Regions from separate parts of the Luteibacter sp. P1_D3 genome, predicted to be linked through region 1. Evidence: predicted binding sites of a transcription regulator. Region 1 holds the regulator's gene; the other holds the start of a gene.

Region 1 (4,653 bases):
CAACGCGACGGTCTTGCCGCCACCGGACATGCCGGTGAGGACGATCAGGTGGATGGCGTCGGGCTCGACGATCGGGCTCATCACTTCATCGGTCACGGGGGTCACCACGGTGGCAGCCGGCGCATCTGGTGCGCCTGGCGATCGATGAAGGTCTGTGCCGGGTCGATGCCCTTGCTCTTGAGTACATGACTGCGCACGGCGGCCTCGACGAGAACAGCGAGGTTGCGACCCGGCGCGACGGGAATGGTGATCTTGGGGACGTCCACGTCGAGCACGTTACGCCGACTGACGTCGCCGGTGAGGCGGGTCATCGCATCGGTCTCTTCGCCGACCAGCATCGGCTTGAGATGGATGACCAGGCGGAGATACTTCGAGGGCTTCACCGCGGTATGGCCGAACATCTCGCGGATATTCAGTACGCCCAGACCACGTACCTCGAGCAGATCCTGGAGCAGGTCGGGGCAGGCGCCGTCGATCACGTCGGGCGCGATCAGGGTGAACTCGGTGGCGTCGTCGGCGACCAGGCGATGACCACGGCTGACCAGCTCCAGCGCCAACTCGCTCTTGCCCGAGCCGGGCTCACCGGTGATCAGCACGCCGATCGAAAACACCTCGAGGAACACCCCGTGCAGGGTGACTCTCGGCGCGAGCGTGCGCGCCAGGTGGTATTGCAGGTAGGTGAGCAACTCGTGGCCGCGGCGGGTGCTCTGCCACAGCGGGGTATCGGTTTCCTCGGCGACTTCGCGCAGATCCGAGGGGATCGCCTGGTCCTTGGTGACGATGAGCGCAGCCGGCTGGTAGGCGGCGATCTTGTGGATCGCCTCCCAGCGCTGGCGCGGCTCCAGGCCGTCGAGGAAGTTGAGTTCCTCGGTGCCGATGATCTGCACCTTGTTCGGGTAGATCACGTTCAGGTAACCGACCAGGGACGGGCGGCGACTCTGCTTGGTGTTGGGTTCGAGCACGCGCGATTCGCCGCGCATGCCGGCGGCCCAACGCAGCGCCATGCGCTCGTGTACTCCGTCGAAGAGTTGTCTGGCGGTCAGCCGGTCCACGCTGGATCCCTTGAAATGGCGAAGCCGGCGCGAGGGCGCCGGCTGGGGCTATTGTGCCATCAAGCGTGGACGGGGGTTCAGGGCGTGGCGACGCGCGCGTCGCGGCCCTCGGTGTTGTGGTGATCCTTGAGCTTTTCCTTGTGCTTTTTCAGCTGGTCGGCAAGCTTGGCGATCATGGCGTCGATGGCTTTGTAGAGGGCGTCCGGCTTCTTTTCGTCCTCGAGACGCGCCACGCCGTCGGCGTGAAGGCGGACGCCGGCGCAATGGAGGGTGCCGCCGGCCTTGTGCTCGTTCTTGTCGACGGAGAGGACCACGTCGAGCGCAGTGATGTTGTCGAAAAGGCGTTCGAAGCGGCCGATTTGCTGCTCCACGCGCTCGCGCAGGGCGGGGGTGGGATGGATGTGCTGGCCGCTGATCTGGATTTGCATGACGCCTCCTTCTTGCTGAGGGTGCCGCCTTGGTGGCGACGAGTGCGGAACGACGGAGTGCCGTTCCTCAAGCCTGAAATGATGTGACCGTGGACCTCCGTGAGGGTTCCCCGCGCCTCAACTGGCGCGGACACGTTCGCTGGAACTGGGGATGCGCAGGGCTTCCCGGTACTTGGCTACCGTACGGCGGGCTACCTGAATTCCGCGTCGATGGAGTTCCTCGGCCAGGGCCTGGTCGGACAGCGGGCGCCGCGCGTCCTCGCCCGTGATGAGCTTGCGGAGCATGGCCTGGATCGCGGTGGCCGAGGCGCTGCCACCGTCCTCCGTGGCCACGCCACTGGAGAAGAAGTGCTTCAGTTCGAAGGTACCGCGCGGCGTGTGCATGTACTTGCGCGTCGTGACCCGGGAAATGGTCGATTCGTGCATGCCGACTTCCTCGGCCACCTCGCGCAGCACCAGCGGATGCATGGCCTCCGGGCCGTAGTCGAGGAAGGCGCTCTGCCGGCGCACGATCACGTCGGCCACCTTGGTCAGCGTCTCGGCGCGCGACTGCAGGCTCTTCAGCAGCCAGCGGGCTTCCTGGAGCTGGCCCTTCATCCAGGTGGCGTCGTCGCCCCGCGCGCGGGCGATGAGGTTGCAGTAATGCTGGTTGAGGCCCAGCCGGGGCTGGGCGTCGGGGTTGAGGCTCACCTGCCAGCGGCCGTTTTCGCGGCGCGCGTAGACGTCGGGGGCGACGTATTCCACGGGCGTGGCGTCCAGGGCGGAGCCGGGGCGTGGATCCAGGCTGCGGATCAGGGTGGCCGCGGCGGCGACGTCGTCCTCGGCGGCCTTGAGCTTGCGGGCGATCTTGGCTGCGTCGTTGCGCGCCAGGAGCTCGAGCTCATCGGTGACAACGCGGATGGCCAGGTCGCGATGCGGCGTATCCAGGGCGAACTGCGACAGCTGGCAGAGCAGGCAGTCACGGAGGTCCAGGCTGGCGATGCCGGTGGGGTCGAAGCGTTGCACGCGTTGGCGCACGCGCTCGATCTCCTCGGCGCTGGCAAGCAGCTCGGCGGGCAGGGCGGCTTCGACTGCCTCGACGCCGTCACGGAGGTAACCATCTTCATCGAGCGCGTGGATGATCGCGGTAGCGATCGCGTGGTCACGCGGCGAGAACTGGGACAGGTTGAGCTGCCACTCGAGATGCTGCTGGAGGCTCTCCGGCGCGGCGTTCTGCGGCTCGAAGCCGTCCTCATCACCGCTGCCTGAGCGCGAAGGCGCACCGGCGTAGTCCCCGGCTTCGCCATGGAAGCGATCGTCGTCCCACTCGGGAGCGAGCTCTTCCGAGGGTGTCGCAGTCGATTCTTCCTCGGCCTTGGAGGTCTTGGCGGGCAGTTCATCGCGTGACGGGAAGTCGGGACCGTCGTAGTCGCCATCCTCGGGCAACTCGGCCTCGGCCTCGGCATCCTCGGCGAACTCGAGCAGGGGATTGCTTTCCGCGATCTGGCGGAGCTCGGCCTCGAGCTCCAGCTGCGACAACTGAAGCAGGCGGATGGCCTGCTGCAGCTGGGGCGTCAGCGTGAGCTGCTGATGCAGGCGAAACTGAAGTCCGGGTTTCATGCCTTGGATGCGTGAGGTGTCGAATCCATCGTAACCCCTTGCGACCTTTCCAAACCAGCATTCCGGTGAGTCAGGCCCACCGGCCGAATAGACTATGTATCAGATACGGAATTCACGGCCCAGGTATACCTCACGCACCTTCTCGTCGGCGAGGATGTGCTGGGGCGTACCCCGGGACAGGACTTCGCCGTCATTGAGGATATACGCGCGGTCGCAGATGCCGAGCGTCTCACGGACGTTGTGATCGGTGATCAGCACGCCGATGCCGCGTTCCTTCAGGTGGCGGACGATGCGCTGGATCTCGCCGACCGAAATCGGATCGACGCCGGCAAAAGGTTCGTCCAGCAGCATGTAGCGCGGCCGTGCGGCCAGTGCGCGGGCGATTTCCACGCGGCGACGCTCGCCGCCGGACAGGCTGATGCCCTTCTGTTCGGCGATATGGGCGATTTTCAGCTCGTCGAGCAGGCTTTCCAGCTCTTCTTCACGCTGCCGGGTGGTCATGTTGTCGCGCAGTTCGAGCACGGCCATGATGTTGTCGGACACGCTGAGGCGTCGGAACACCGAGGCTTCCTGGGGCAGGTAGCCGATGCCGAGCTTGGCGCGGGCGTGCATGGGCAGGCCGGTGATGTCCTGTTGATCGAGCTTGATCGAGCCGGCATCGGCCTGGATCAGGCCGACCACCATGTAGAAACAGGTGGTCTTGCCGGCGCCGTTGGGGCCGAGCAGGCCGACCACTTCGCCTTCCCGGATGGAGAAGGCGAAATCGCGGACTACCTGGCGCGCGCGAAAGCGCTTCTGCAGGCCTTGGGCTGAAAGCATCGGGTCAGGGCTTCTTCGGCTGGGGCGGCTTGGCGGCCGTCGGTGTGGCGGGTGTGGCGGGAGCCGCGCCCGGAGGCGGGTTCTTCGGCTGGAAGACCATGTGCACGGGCTGCGGGCCGTTGCTCTCGCCCGTCATCGTGCTGTTGGTCGTGTTGTAGGTGATCTTGTCGCCGTCGCTCTGGTTGAGCTTGCTCTTGTCGGCGCCATCCGTCTGCTTGTCGACATGCGCGTTGCCGGTGAGCACGGCGATGCCGTTGCCGCTGTTGGACGGGTCCTCCGGCTTGTAGTCGATGTTGCTGGCGTGCCCCCGCATCAGCAGGTCCTGGTCGTCCAGCTGCTGCACCGTTGCCGGGTTGCCGTCGATGATGACGCGGATGATCTGGTTGTCGGCGTCGAGATAGCCGGTCGCCTTGTCGCCGGTGATCTTCAGCGTGCCCTGGGTCAGCAGTACGTTGCCGGTCCAGATCACCTTGCCCGGCTGGGTGCTGTTCGCCTGCTGCTGGGTGCCGTCGAACGACTTCGAGGTGACGTTGGTCGGCTGTGTGCGATCGGACTGCTTGGCGACGGCGGGCATGCTCGTGGCGAATGCCACGCCGAGCACCGCAAGCAGGACCTTAGCGCTTGCGCGGCGGGTAGACGGTGTGGACTGCATCGAGGAGCTCCAAATGCTTGGTATCGAGATTGGCGCGCATGCCAACGCCATCCATTGTAGAGGCTCCCTGAACGATCCGGGCCGCCTCCGCCGTCTCCAGACG
Region 2 (4,653 bases), on a different contig from region 1:
TCTCGGTCACCTGGTCCCAGGTGAGGAAGCAGTCGCGATCGCAGTCCGAGCCGTTGTAGGGCATGCGCTTGCCGGCGGGCAGATCGATCCAGGAGCCGACGATGGCGGCTACCGCCGGGTAGTTGTAGGCGCGTAGCAGGGGCCAGACACGCGTGTAGAAGCTTTCCAGGCCATCGTCGAAGGTGAGCAGGACGGCATTGGCCGGCAGCGCCGCGCCGCCGTGGCTCGCATCGACCACCTGTTGCAGGCTGACGATGTTGTAGCCGTTGGCCTTGAGCCAGTCGAAGTGCGAAATCAGGTGGTCGGTGCTGGTGGCATCGGGGTCGCGATCGGCGCGGAGGCCGACGTCGTCGCGAACGTCGTGATACGCGAGCACGATCAGCGAAGGCCGCACGGGCGTGGCGGTCTGCGCGAGAGCGGGGAGCGCGAGCCCGAGCAGGGCTAGCAGAAACAACAGCGAACGCATGACTCTCATTCTCCCCAGTGCAGGGTCAGGTCGAGGACGACGCGATGTTCGCGGCGGCCATCGTAGGGTTGGTTGTGCCAGCCGATACCCCAGCCCAGGCGGATACCCGCGCGTGGCTGGAAGATCTGGCCGTAGCGGACGCTGGCCATCCAGTCGGTGGCGTAGCCTTGTTCGGCGTACTGGCCGACGGCGACGTCGATGCGCTGGGTGACCTGACGCTCGTAGAACTGGCCGAGCAGGTTCTGCAGGCGTCCGGTCAAGGCGTAGCTGTTGTCACGGCGGGGATTGAAGTACGGGCGATCGGTTTGCGTGTTCATCGAGCCGCCCAGTTCCACACCGCCATCGAGGGCGAGGTTGGGAGCGGTATACACCCGTTGCGTGAAGGCGGCGAGCCAGCCGGTGCGCTTGTTGCCGTCACTGAAGTCGTCGCGCGACAGGCCCAGGCGCGCCTGGGTCAGTTCGCTGGCGCGCCAGGTCACGGCGGTATCGATCGTCTTGGCCGAGATGCCGTAGTACTGCGCGCGCAGCGGCGTGTCTTCGCCGGCTGTGCTGAAGTCGGCGGCGATCGCCCAGTGATCGCTCAGTGACCAGTCGAAACCGGCTTCGAGCGCCGTCTTGCCGACGTAGCGATCCGCGGCGGGCAGGGCCTGCACGTAGACCTCGAGACCACGCGCATAACCGCGTACGCCCAGGCCGAAGCGCGTGCGGCGGACATCGCCTTCGGGCAGGTCGGCCGTCGAATAGCGGCCGAGCGCGAGCACACGCCAGTGATCGTCGATCAAGGGGCTTGCGATCGTAGCCACGGTCGCGCTGTCACGGTCGCCGTAATCGGGACTCGAGCCCTTGCCGTTTTCCTGGCTGATATCGAATTGCCAGCCACGTTCGCGATCCCACGATTGCACGGCGCGGTCCACGCGATCGGTACGGTTGCCCAGCACCTTGGCCTCGGCGAGGTTCTCGTCGATTCCCTCGTAGTCATGCAGGGCGCGCTGGGTGTCGGCTGCGTCGAGGTAGGAGTCGACATCGCGCGGATTCAAGGTATCGGCGATGGCGAGGTCGTCCTGGGCGCGTCGCGGCCAGCCACGCGCCAGTTCGACCATGCCGAGCTGGCGGCGGATGTTCGACTCGGCGGGTGCTTCGCGGCTGAGCGGGACGATGCGCGCATACGCGTCGGCTTGCATGTCGACGATGCTGCGCGCCGAGATCGCGGCGGATTCGGCATCGAACTTGCGCGGGTTCTGGATCGGCAGGCGAATACCCGGCACGCGAACCCAGGGCTGCTCTTTTGCCGCCAGGGCATCGATCGTGGTGAGCGCCTTCTGGGTTTGGCCCGACTCCAGGTAGGCATACATGAGACCGATGCGCGGATCGAGCTCCGCGTCGTCGTAAGGACCAGGGTCCTTGGCGATGCTGTCTTCGTAAAGTCGTGCGGCGTCGGCGGGCCGGCGACGGGCAAGGAGGGCATCTGCGGCGTTACGTTCGGCATAGGCGGGAAGCGTCACCCCCTGCGCATGCAGGGCGTCGTAACGCTGCGCCGCCTCGCCGGTGAGGCCGGCCTGGTCGAGCGCGACGATGAGGTCGAATTGCTCCCGCTGACGCATGTCGGCCGGCAGCATCGGATCGTCGGCGAGCCGTCGCGCGTCGGCAACGGCGCGGTCGGCTTCGGCATAAGGCGCTCGCGCATCGGCGGGCTCGCCCACCGCCCAGCGCGTTTCGCGCGCGACGTGGTCAGCCTCCAGGCGTGCCTTGTCATGCTGGCTCTGCGGTGGCTGCAGCGTCGACGCCAGTTCCCTGGCGCGCGTCGTTGCGCCAATCTCCGTCAATAAAGTGACGTTGAGCGTCTGCGCTTCCTGATCGTCCGGCCAGCGGGCGAGGATGGACTGGCAGTGCGCCAAGGCCTCGATCCGATGACCCTGGTCACGCTCCTGGCGAACCTTGGCCATGAGCGCATCGCGTTCGGGAGGTGCCGCAGCCCATGCCACGGGCCCATGCAGGGCCAGGAGCAGCGCAAGGCAGAGCCTGGCGCGCGGCACGCGGATGTCCCGCTGAAAAATCATCAAAGTTGATCCCATCCCCACAACATGACCTGTCTCGATCGCGCCGGATATTCATTCCCGGCAACGGAGGTTAAAGAAGCCCGCCATCGTAAAGGCAAGCACCGTGCCACGTGTGATGCACATCACATTTTTCTGGCGGTTCGAAGGACTGCGTTCAGGGTTGCGACGCGCGGGTGCCTGCGTCCGATGTCTTCACGCCGATGTGCCCGTCGTCGTCGACACTTAATACGGCGCGGCGACTGTCCTGGATGCGAAGCGCTTCGGCGGTCGATGTGCCCAGCGATTCCGCAGCGGCGGGCAGGGATATCGCGCCGGCCTTGCGACGACGCTGGCGCCCTCCCTGTTTGCGGCGCCCCTCATAGAGTGACCAGGCGAGGAACACCAGCAGGCTCAGCGGCGCCAGCCACACGATGTCGACCAGCTCGCGTGTACTGCTAAGAACCACGTCCGGTATCCAGCGCTCGATGTGTACCGGGATGTTCAGCGCGCGCGCCACACGGTGCAGGGCAGGCAGCCAGAGCAGGCCCCAGAGCAGCCAGGCCAGCACGGTGAGCACGCCATACAGTGCACGCCGTGGCAGCGACTGGCGCTCGGGTTGGTCGATGACGATCGCTTCGGCTTTCATGGGATTCCCCGGTCCGGACTGACCCACGTGGCGCTCTGTCCGTGGCGGCGCATGGCGGCACGGGGCAGGGCGACGATCGAGGTGACGGTGTTGAGCATCCAGTACGCCAGCGGGTACCAGATCATCCAGTAGTAGTTGCGACCGATCTTCGTCTCGTAGCGACGGTCCACCAACAGGCTGAGCATGAACTGGGTCAGGCAGGTGATCCCGAGCACCACGCCGTGCCACTGCGGGAAAAGGGATTCGACGTGGAAGGGGGGCGGTACGTCGACGACCTTGCCGATGGCCCACAACGCGATGATCGCGGCCATCACGTAGGACCAGACCAGGCTGAGCAGGTATTCGATGGCCAGCGGCCACATGCGACGGTGCCGCCAGCGCAGGAGGTTGCGGGCGTAGCGCAGGAGGACTTCGGAGCCGCCCTGCGCCCAGCGCAGGCGCTGCCGCCACAGGCCGCGCAAGGTCTCCGGCATGAGGATCCAGCACAGTGCATTAGGCTCGTAGCGGACTTCCCACGCGTTCATCTGCAGTCGCCAGCTCACGTCGATGTCTTCGGTGACCATGTCGGTGTGCCAGTAACCGATGTCGTGCAGGGCGCTGCGCCGAAACGCGGCGATGACGCCAGACACCGTGAAGATCCTTCCATAGACGCTCTGCGCACGTTTTATCAGGCCGATGATCGAGGAGAACTCACCCACCTGTAACTTGCCCAGCAACGTTGAGCGATTGCGGATACGCGGGTTGCCGGTCACGGCGCCGACGCGAACGTTGCGCAGCAGATGCCAGACCAGCCAGTGCGTGGCGTAGTCGTCGAGCAGGGCGTCACCGTCGACGCAGACGATGAACTCGCCGTGGGCCGCCAGTGCCGCGGCACGCAAGGCCATGGCCTTGCCCTGGTTGGTTTCCAGGTGGAGGACGCGCAGGCGCGGCTGTTCGCGTATCAGGGCATCGAGGAGGGGACCGGTGTCGTCGCTCGATCCATCGTTCACCGCAATGATTTCAAAGTCGGGCCAGCGCTGGCTGGCGAGGTGTTCGATGGTCTCGCGCACCTGCTCACCCTCGTTGAAACAGGGGACGACGAGGGTGACGAAAGGGTAGTGATCCAGGTGCGGTGGGCTTTCGCGATCGCCCTTACGGCGCTCGATGCGGAAGAAGTAGACCAAGCCGCCGCTCATCCAGAGCAGCGACATGATCCATGGGTAGAAGAACGCGTATTCGAGTAACGAATGCATCAACGATGCATCCGTGCTCATCCGTGGGACCTGCCGATGACGATGCTCATAATCGGCAAGTCTGGCTATTTTGTGTTGACGTTTTGTGTAGGACTCACGGGGTGTATTCAGCTTCCCGCAAGACATCGAAACCCTCGTCCATCCATCCCGTCATGCCACCGGCCATGATCTTCACAGGGCGCCCGAGACGAGCCAGCTTCGCCGCACCACGAGCCGCGCCGTTGCAATGAGGGCCCGCGCAATAGGTTACGAAAAGTGTCGTCTCGGGCCACG

Evidence for each region. Region 1 encodes sigma-54, which starts transcription at its own class of promoters, with help from an activator protein. Its sites were predicted from a motif close to TGGCACGNGCNTTGC; they were not measured.
Region 2: a site for sigma-54 is predicted at 2,618-2,632, ahead of pgaA (poly-beta-1,6 N-acetyl-D-glucosamine export porin PgaA). Genes of this name have one in related genera too.

Annotation. Positions count from the first base shown of each region.
Region 1 covers NZ_JBFUAT010000021.1:30,483-35,135, reverse strand. The annotation lists gene rapZ (RNase adapter RapZ) at 1-81, opposite strand, end outside; gene hprK (HPr(Ser) kinase/phosphatase) at 102-1,052, opposite strand; gene hpf (ribosome hibernation-promoting factor, HPF/YfiA family) at 1,130-1,480, opposite strand; gene AC1DYM_RS14165 (RNA polymerase factor sigma-54) at 1,598-3,079, opposite strand; gene lptB (LPS export ABC transporter ATP-binding protein) at 3,179-3,898, opposite strand; gene lptA (lipopolysaccharide transport periplasmic protein LptA) at 3,903-4,550, opposite strand; gene lptC (LPS export ABC transporter periplasmic protein LptC) at 4,513-4,653, opposite strand, start outside.
Region 2 covers NZ_JBFUAT010000015.1:90,967-95,619, forward strand. The annotation lists gene pgaB (poly-beta-1,6-N-acetyl-D-glucosamine N-deacetylase PgaB) at 1-466, opposite strand, end outside; gene pgaA (poly-beta-1,6 N-acetyl-D-glucosamine export porin PgaA) at 472-2,523, opposite strand; gene pgaD (poly-beta-1,6-N-acetyl-D-glucosamine biosynthesis protein PgaD) at 2,678-3,148, opposite strand; gene pgaC (poly-beta-1,6-N-acetyl-D-glucosamine synthase) at 3,145-4,380, opposite strand; gene AC1DYM_RS11900 (rhodanese-like domain-containing protein) at 4,475-4,653, opposite strand, start outside.